Regions from separate parts of the Streptomyces sp. NPDC096048 genome, predicted to be linked through region 2. Evidence: riboswitches for the same ligand, from Rfam matches in the RefSeq annotation. Region 2 holds a riboswitch; each other region holds the start of a gene.
The links. Region 2 has a riboswitch for cobalamin ahead of ACIQ6R_RS10780 (prenyltransferase/squalene oxidase repeat-containing protein). Riboswitches for the same ligand answer to the same signal wherever they lie in the genome.
Positions count from the first base shown of each region.

Region 1 (2,177 bases), 570 kb from region 2:
CGGACTGCCCGCCCCCTCACAGATCACCGCGTCATACGTGCCCCGCAGCTCGGCCAGACAGTCGAGCACCGTGCCGAGCAACTGCCGCTGCCGACCGCCGTGGTAGCCGCGGGCGCTCATCTCACCGACCGGCTTGCCGAGCAGCACGACCTGGCTGCTGCGCTCGCCGCCCGGCTTGAGCAGCACCGGGTTCATCAGCGCGGTCGGCTCCACGCGGCACGCCTGGGCCTGCATGGCCTGCGCCCGCCCGATCTCGGCGCCCTCGCGGGTGACGAAGGAGTTGAGCGACATGTTCTGCGCCTTGAAGGGCGCGACCTTGACGCCCCGCCGCACCAGCCAGCGGCAGATCCCGGCGGTGACGACGCTCTTGCCGGCGTCGGAGGTGGTGCCGGCGACGAGCAGGCCACCGTTCATGACGTACGTCCCTTCTCGAGGAGGCGACCGCTCACGTCGTACGTCCCTTCCTGACGGCCCCGCGCACGAACAGCCGCACGCCCGCGCACACGCCGAGCGCCAGCCAGCCCACGCGCCGGGAGAGCCGAACGGCCCGGTCGATGTCGCCGGAACCGGCCCGGACGGCGCGCCCGGCGGCCCCGTTGAGGACGGGCCGGTGCTCCACCCGGCCGCCGTAGGAGAGCGTCCCGCCCAGCCGCACGCCCAGGGCGCCCGCGAACGAGGCCTCCACGGGCCCGGCGTTGGGGCTCGGGTGCCGAGCGGCGTCGGCGCGCCAGGCCCGTACGGCGCCGCGCGGATCGCCGCCGGCCACGGTGGTCAGTACGGCGGTCAGACGGGCGCCCGGCCAGCCCGCGAGGTCGTCGAGGCGGGCCGAGGCCCAGCCGTACCGCCGGTACCTGGCGGACTTGTGGCCGACCATGGCGTCCAGGGTGTTCACGGCCCGGAAGCCGAGCAGTCCGGGCACCCCGCCCACGGCGCCCCACACCAGGGCGCCCACCACCGCGTCCGAGGTGTTCTCGGCAACGGACTCCACGACGGCCCGGGCGATCCCGTCGGCGTCCAGCGCCTGCGGGTCCCGCCCGCACAGGTGCGGCAGCCGGGCGCGGGCCGCCTCGATGTCGCCGGCCTCCAGGGCACGGCCGACGGCCCGGGCCTCGCGGGCGAGCGAGGTGCCGCCGACGACGGCCCAGGTGGCCGCGCCGGTCAGCGCGACGGAGGCGGCGGGGGAGCGGCGTACGGCGTGCGCGGCGGCGGTGCCGAGGGCGGCGGCGCCACCGGCGCACACGAGGGTGTGCACCGCGCCCCAGCCCCGGTGGTCCCGCCACAGCACTCGTTCCACGGCACCGGCGGCACGGCCGAACACGGCGACCGGGTGTCCGCGGCGCGGGTCGCCGAGGAGGAGGTCACCGAGAAGGCCGGCGGCGGCGCCGTACGCGAAGACGCGTTCGGCGCGCACGGCTCAACCGGCCGCGGGGCGGGAGAGCGAGTCGCCGGTGTACCCGGAACCGGTGCGTCCGGTACCGGTGCGTCCGGAAGTGATGTGTCCGGAAGAGGTGTGTCCGGAACCGCTGAACCTGGAACGGCGGCCGCGCATGGCGATATGTCCTCACTCAGGGTGTCCGCGCCCTGGTTAGAAGAGACCGGCGGTGAGAGTTCCTGGCTCCCGGGGGCAGTACCCCGGTCACAGTGGCGGGACCGCGCCGGATTCGCACCGGGCTTCCTCTCCTGCCGCCGTATTGGCTCCGGCAGTCCACCACGGCCCGCGAACACCCGTCAACCTGGCGTTGACCTGCAACGGGGGAGTGTGCGAAGCCCCACACGCGGGCGGTGTGCGCCGGCACGGGAAGAGGCGGGGCGCGGGACGGTCGGAGTCCGTCCCGCGCCCCGCCTCAGGGGTGTGCGCGGTCGCTCAGGCGACGATCAGGTAGATGCCGTACGCCACCGCCGCCGCGCAGGCCGCGAAGCAGGCGTACGCGCCGGTGACCGCGAGGGCCGCGGAGCCGCCCTGGCCGGCCGCCCGCTCCTGGCGGGAGAGGCCGACGATGCCGAGGGTGAACAGGCCCACCAGGGCCACGGTGGCCACGAGGCTGACCCCGAAGACGGAGCCGAGAGCTGCCCAGTCGATGCTCATGGAGGTTCGCTTTCCTTCGTACCCGGGCGCGGGTTCAGACGGAGGTGGTGGCCGAGGGGGCCTTGGAGTCGGACGCGGAGCCCGGGGCACC
Region 1 is NZ_JBIWGG010000003.1:56,619-58,795, reverse strand. It holds gene ACIQ6R_RS08280 (cobyric acid synthase) at 1-414, opposite strand, end outside; gene ACIQ6R_RS08275 (cobalamin biosynthesis protein) at 446-1,411, opposite strand; cobalamin riboswitch at 1,585-1,726, opposite strand; gene ACIQ6R_RS08270 (hypothetical protein) at 1,865-2,086, opposite strand; gene ACIQ6R_RS08265 (anion permease) at 2,121-2,177, opposite strand, start outside.
Region 1: it holds a riboswitch for cobalamin, as region 2 does, so the genes downstream of both, ACIQ6R_RS08275 (cobalamin biosynthesis protein) here and ACIQ6R_RS10780 (prenyltransferase/squalene oxidase repeat-containing protein) in region 2, are expected to answer to the same signal.

Region 2 (2,177 bases):
CCGGTACCTCCGGCACTCCCGGTACTTCCGACGCCGCCGGCTCCGTGCGCCCCACCGCCGCACCGCCCCTCACCGAGCGGCAGCGGGAGCGCCGCCGCCGCATCCTGCACGCGACCGCCCGGCTGGCCTGCCGGGGCGGCTTCGAGGCGGTGCAGATGCGCGAGGTGGCGGAGTCGTCGCAGGTCGCCCTCGGCACGTTGTACCGCTATTTCCCGTCCAAGGTCCATCTGCTGGTGGCGACCATGCACGACCAGCTGGAGCGGCTGCACGGCACCCTGCGCAAGAGCCCGCCGACCGGCGACACGGCCGCCGACCGGGTGGCGCAGACCCTGATGCGGGCCTTCGGCGCGCTGCAGCGCGAACCCCGGCTGGCCGAGGCGATGGCCCGCGCCCTGACCTTCGCCGACCGCGGCGTCTCCCCGGAGGTCGACCAGGTCTCCCGCCAGACCACGGCGATCATCCTGGACGCGATGGGCGGCCTGGAGAACCCCACCCCCGAGCAGCTCTCCGCCATCCGCGTCATCGAACACACGTGGCACTCGACCCTGATCACCTGGCTCGCCGGCCGCGCCTCCCTCACCCAGGTACGGGTGGACATCGAGACGGTGTGCCGGCTGATCGACGTGACCGAGGCCGGAGCCCGCGGGCGGGCGCCCCGGCCCGGCTCCGTGGCCTCCGGGTAAAGTGGCGGCGTCGTCATCACACCCGTACGGGGGGAAGCCGGTGCAATTCCGGCGCTGACCCGCAACCGTGAGCCGTCCACCGTGGCCCCTTGAGGACTTGCCCGGACGGTGAGCCGGACTGCCCCGCGCGGACGTGACCGGCTCACGTGCCCGGCACCCGCCGGCGCACGGGCACCGTCGAGGCATACGGGGCCGAGCCGCCGGGGGTGCCCCGTGCTGCCCGGCCCCGCACAGGGAAAGGCACCCGCCGCTCATGAACGTCCGCCGTCGCAGCAGCGCCGCGGCTCTCGCCGCCATAGCCGTGATCGGCGCCGCCGCCGCGCCCGCGGTCGCCGCCGATCCGTCGTCCTCCCCGTCCGCGTCCACCCCGGCGGACCCCGAGTCCTCCGGGCTGTACGGCACCGCCGACCCCCAGTACGACGGTGTCTGGCGCCAGTCCCTCGCCCTGCTCGCGCAGAAGACGGTGGGCGTGATCCCGTCGTCGAAGGCCGTGGACTGGCTCACCGGCCAGCAGTGCGACAACGGCGCCTTCGCCCCGTATCGCGCCGACCCCGCCAAGGCGTGCGACGCCAAGACGATGGTCGACACCAACAGCACGGCCGCCGCCGTCCAGGCGCTGTGGGCCGTCGGCGGGCACGGCGACGCCGTCGAGGACGCCCTCGGCTGGCTGAAGTCCGCTCAGAACAAGGACGGCGGCTGGGGCTACACCCCCGGCAGCCCCAGCGAGGCCAACTCCACCTCCGTGGTCATCGGCGCCCTGGCCGCCACGGAGACCGGCCCGGAGACCTTCGAGAAGGGCGGCAGGTCCCCGTACGACGCGCTGCTGGCGGCCGCCCTGCCCTGCGCCGGCGACGGCGGTGCCTTCGGGTACCCGGACCAGGACGGCAAGCTGCTCGCCAACGCGGACGCGACCGCCGCCGGCGTCCTCGGCGCGCTCGGCAAGGGCCTGGTCACCGAGGCCGGCGAGAAGACGGCCGACGCCGCCTGCACGGACAAGCCCACCCGCGAGCAGGCCGCGGCGAACGGCGCGGCCTACCTCACCGGCGCCGTGGCCGAGGACGGCCATCTCAAGTCGGCCCTCGGCGGCTCCGCCGTCCAGCCCGACTACGGCAACACCGCCGACGCGGTCGTCGCGCTCGCCGCGCAGGGCGGCGCGGAGAAGGCGGCGAAGCCGCTGGCGTGGCTGAAGAAGAACGCAGCGAAGTGGGCCGAGCAGAGCGGACCCGCCGCCTACGCCCAGCTGATCTTCGCCGCCCACGCCACGGGCACCGACCCGCGCGCCTTCGGTGGCACGGACCTGGTGGCGGAACTGAACGCGACGGGTCCGGCTCCGCGAGGTGTCAGCACGACGGACACCGCGACCGCGAGCAGCGAGGACGACACCAAGGACGAGAAGAAGGACTCCGGCTTCGGCGTCTGGTGGTTCGTCGGCGTCTGCGTGGTCTTCGGCATCGGCATCGGCTTCCTGCTGAGCGGCCGCAACAAGAAGCAGCA
Region 2 is NZ_JBIWGG010000003.1:631,094-633,270, forward strand. It holds gene ACIQ6R_RS10775 (TetR family transcriptional regulator) at 1-683, shown strand, start outside; cobalamin riboswitch at 674-829, shown strand; gene ACIQ6R_RS10780 (prenyltransferase/squalene oxidase repeat-containing protein) at 937-2,177, shown strand, end outside.

Region 3 (2,177 bases), on a different contig from region 2:
GCGGGCGGCGACCGAGTGGTCGCCGCCGCCCGAGACGTCGGCCCCCTGGAGGAACTGACCGCGAAGTACCCCGACCACCTGGTTCCGCTCTCGCTGGATGTCACCGACCGCCAGGGCGTGTTCGACGGCGTGGAGCGGGCGGCGGCCGCCTTCGGCAGGCTGGACGTCGTCGTCAACAACGCCGGCGTGATGCTCTACGGCATGGTGGAGGAGGCCACGGAGGAGCAGATCCGGGCACACATGGATGTGAACTTCTTCGGCGCCGTATGGGTGGCCCAGGCGGTCCTTCCCCACCTGCGCGCCCAGGGCGGGGGCCGGCTCCTCCAGGTCACCTCGATGGGCAGCGGCGGCGGCATGGCCACCGTCGGCTTCTACGGCGCGGGCAAGGCCGCCCTGGACTCGGTCAGCGAGGCGCTCGCCATGGAGGTCGAGGGGTTCGGCGTCAAGGTCACCGTCGTGCAGATGGGCGGCTACGAGACCGGCCTGTTCACCACGGGCACCACGACCACCGAACCCCAGGCGCGGTATCAGCCCCTGCGCACCGAGATGGAGGCGATGTGGGGCGACGCCGTCGCCCCGGACCCGGGCACCGCCGCCCCGGTCATCATGGAACTGGCCGCGCTGCCGGACCCGCCCCGACGGCTCATAGTCGGCAGCCAGTCCTTCGATCACGTACTGGAGATGGGCCGGGCCCAAGCGGATCTGTACCGGTCCTGGGAGCACCTCAGCCGCATCGCCCCTGGCTGACCGGCCGCACGCCACGGCAGGCGGGCGAGCGCGGCCGAGATGGCCGACCGGCCGCGCACCGGGCTGGAGGACATCCCCGCCGAGCCCCACCGAGCCCAGCCCCACCCAGCCCCACCCAGCCCCGCCGAGCCCCGCCGAGCGGCCGCTGGTCAGTCCCGGTCGCGCCCGAAGACCCGCGGCCGGCCAGAGACTCGCGCCTCTCCGGAGAACCTGGTCGCCGCCGCCCGCGCGGTCCGCCGCGAACCGCGCCGGCCGGCCGGCGGGCCGTCAGCCGGCGGTGCGGCGCCGTGGCGGGGTGAAGGCGTAGAGGTCCAGGATCTCCGGGCGGGGCGCCACGCCGGGGCCGCCGGCGCGGGCCCACGCGGCCACGTCCTCGGTCCCGTCCGCGTCGTTGACCAGCCCGAGCCAGACCGGCCGCGCCCCGGCGGCCCGGCCCTCGGCGGAGGGCTGCACGACGATGACGTTGGCCTGGTCGCAGACGTCGAGGCAGTCGGAGACCCGTACCGGCGCCGCGGCGCGCAGGCGTTCCGTCTGGGCCGCGTGGTCGACGCCGGTCACTTTGGGGCTGCCGCAGCAGCAGTCGCGGCAGACGACGATGCGGCACGGCACGGGGCCGGTAGCCGTGGCGGGCGGCCACGCGTCGTCTGTCGTCGGTCCGGTCGGCGTTGCGGGCATGCGGTGCCGTCCCTCTCTCCGGGGAGATCCGCCCCGGTGGTCCGTCGAGGAGGCGACCGCGTGAGTCTCCTGGCTCTCGGGTCGCTGCTCGCCCCGGCCTTCCCACCCGTTGCCGGGCAGTGGCCTGTCGGGACTCGCTCGCCGATCACAGTGGCGGGACCGCGCCGGATTCACACCGGCTTCCTCGTTCCGCCGTCGCCTTGTCGCCGGCCATCATCCCATTCGGGCGGGACGGTACGCCCGCCCGGATCAGGCCGTCATTCCGTCTCCTGAGCGTGCGGCGCCGTCGCGGGCGGATCGGCCGGACGGTCCCGTCCGCCGTCGCGGCCGGACACCACCACGACGACGAGTCCCACGACGACGGCTCCGGCGACGACCCGTCCTGCCGCACGCGCCCACCAGGCGGGCCGGGCCGCACCCGCGCCTCCCCTCTGCGTACCCAGCCGTTCGGCCCGCCGGGCGGGTCGCAGCAGACGCAGCAACAGCAGGGCCGCCACCGGAAGTTGCAGCAGCCACAGGACGGTGCGCGGCCACTCCCCGTACCAGACGTTGGTCCCGTACAGCAGGGTGTGCCACACGCTCAGCACGTATACGACGATCACGAACCGGTGCAGCCGTCGCCACGTGTTCGCTCCGATGCGGTGCCGGACGTAGAACAGCAGTCCCAGCGGTATCGCCAGGTACAGGGCGCCCTGGCCGAGCGGGATGGCGACTTGGCCGGTGCCGGAGTCGTACCAGCCGGGCACGAAGCTGTC
Region 3 is NZ_JBIWGG010000007.1:404,895-407,071, reverse strand. It holds gene ACIQ6R_RS21830 (SDR family NAD(P)-dependent oxidoreductase) at 1-747, shown strand, start outside; gene ACIQ6R_RS21825 ((2Fe-2S) ferredoxin domain-containing protein) at 1,015-1,422, opposite strand; cobalamin riboswitch at 1,485-1,611, opposite strand; gene ACIQ6R_RS21820 (ferric reductase-like transmembrane domain-containing protein) at 1,680-2,177, opposite strand, start outside.
Region 3: it holds a riboswitch for cobalamin, as region 2 does, so the genes downstream of both, ACIQ6R_RS21825 ((2Fe-2S) ferredoxin domain-containing protein) here and ACIQ6R_RS10780 (prenyltransferase/squalene oxidase repeat-containing protein) in region 2, are expected to answer to the same signal.

Region 4 (2,177 bases), on a different contig from region 2:
CCAGTGTCTTCAGGAACGGGACGATGCCGTTGGAGTGCCCGTTGGTGCCGCGGATCAGCGAACCCCGGGCGCGGACGCGGGAGTAGGCGATGCCGATGCCGCCGGCGTGCTTGGAGAGGTTGGCGACCTGGTGATAGCGGTCGTAGATGGAGTCCAGCTCGTCCTTGGGGGAGTCCAGGAGGTAGCAGGACGACATCTGGGCGTGCCGGGTACCGGAGTTGAACAGGGTGGGGGAGGAGGGCAGGTAGTCGAGGCGGCTCATCAGCCCGTACAGCGCGGCCACCTCGTCGGCCGAACGCGGGCTGTCGTCCTCGGCGAGTCCGGCGGCCACCCGCAGCATGAAGTGCTGGGGCGTCTCGACGACCTTGCGAGTGATCGGGTGCCGGAGCAGGTAGCGGCTGTACACGGTGCGCAGGCCGAAGTAGCCGAAGCGGTCGTCGGCGGCCGGGTCGATCAGCTCGTCCAGGCGGTCCGCGTGCAGCCGTACGAACTCGGCGGTGCGGTCGGCGATCAGACCCTCGCGGTGACCGGTGGCGACCGACCCGGTGAACGAGGTGACGCCCTGCGAGGCGGCCTCGGCGCGGATGCCGATGGTCAGCAGCCGGGCGGCCAGCCTGGAGTAGACCGGGTCCTCCGAGATGAGCCCGGCCGCCGCCTCCGTGGCCAGCTCCCGCAGCTCGGACTCGTCCGCACGGGCGGACCGGCCGCGCAGTGCGGCGGCGGCGACCCGGCCCGGGTCGGCGCCGGGGAGGTCGGCGGTCAGCTCGGTCAGGGTCCGCAGCAACGCGGCGCCGGGCCCGTCGGGCTGCTCGGTCACCGGGGCCGCTGAAGTCGTCGCCGGGGTCGCTGAAACCGGGTCGGCTGGCGCGATGGTCACGTGGGGGCACTCCCTCGCTCGGCACGGGGCCTGGGGGAGGGCAGGGCAGCTCACGAGCGCACACGGCGTCGCGTCCACCGGCCCACTCCACGAGGCCCGGACGTCAGGCACCCGGACCGGGACGGTACGGGCGCACTGTCGGCAGGTCCTCGGACTGGACATGCGTGTGCACACGTGCGGAGACGCGCGGATACACACAAGTACACCGTTGCGGGACAGTTCCGGATTCGCACCGGATTCCCCTGCGGCGACAGCGAGCACGAGCATACATCTTGTGCCGGGTTCGGCGAGCACCCCCAGATGTTGTGTCGCGGAGGGGTCGTCGAGGGGCGGCGCTGGTGTCAGAGCGTCAGTTCATAGGTGAGGAGCGTGATGTCGTCGAGCTCCGGCAGCGGGTTCCAGTCGCGCTCGGGCGTGCGGGCGAAGCCCATCCGTTCGTAGAGGCGGTGGGCGGTGCGCATGGTCGGCTGGGTCGACAGCACGACGCGCGCGCAGCCCTCCACGGCTCGGGCGCGGTCGACGCAGGTCCGCACGAGGGCCACGCCCACCCCGCGTCCGCGGGCCTCGCGGGCGACGGCGAGCATCCGTATCTCGGCCTCGCCGGGCCGGGCGATGTCGGCCATGGGGCCGCCGGACGGCACGAAGGTCACGCCGCCGAGCACCCGGCCGTCCGCCGCGGCGACCAGCACCTCGGCGGCCGCCGCCCGCTTGGCCACGTTCCTCAGCTCGCCGAGGTACGCGTCGCTCTCCCCGAAGTCGAGGAGACCGTCCCGCAGATAGGCCTGCGCGGTGATCTCACCGAGGGTGCCGTACTCGTCCGCCGCCGCCTGCCGGATCACGAAGTCCATGACGCCGAGTGTGCCCGACGGGTACGACAACGGGCCGCCGGATCTCTCCGACGGCCCGCCGCGTATCAGGGATGGCGATCAGTGCGAGGTGCCCGCCGTGGCCGGCGGCAGCTCCACCTCGACGCCGGGGTCGCCCGCGTCCGCCGTGTAGTCGCCGGGCTTGGTCTCGTCGACGCCGTCGGGGGCCTTGAGGGCCCGCATGACGAAGGTCAGGACCACGGTGACCGCGACGTTCAGCACGAAGGCGGTGAGGCCGATGTAGCCGATCTCGCCGATGCCCGGTATCTCCTTGGAGGAGCCGCCGAAGTGCTTCTGCGTCGGCGAGGCGACACCGTACGCGGCGACCGTGCCGTAGATCATGCCGACCGCCCAGCCGCCGAGCAGCGCCCAGCGGTGGAACCAGCGGGTGAACAGGCCGCCGACCAGGGCCGGGAAGGTCTGCAGGATCCAGA
Region 4 is NZ_JBIWGG010000001.1:765,480-767,656, forward strand. It holds gene ACIQ6R_RS03660 (ribonucleoside-diphosphate reductase subunit alpha) at 1-877, opposite strand, end outside; cobalamin riboswitch at 1,000-1,161, opposite strand; gene ACIQ6R_RS03665 (GNAT family N-acetyltransferase) at 1,219-1,725, opposite strand; gene mctP (monocarboxylate uptake permease MctP) at 1,804-2,177, opposite strand, start outside.
Region 4: it holds a riboswitch for cobalamin, as region 2 does, so the genes downstream of both, ACIQ6R_RS03660 (ribonucleoside-diphosphate reductase subunit alpha) here and ACIQ6R_RS10780 (prenyltransferase/squalene oxidase repeat-containing protein) in region 2, are expected to answer to the same signal.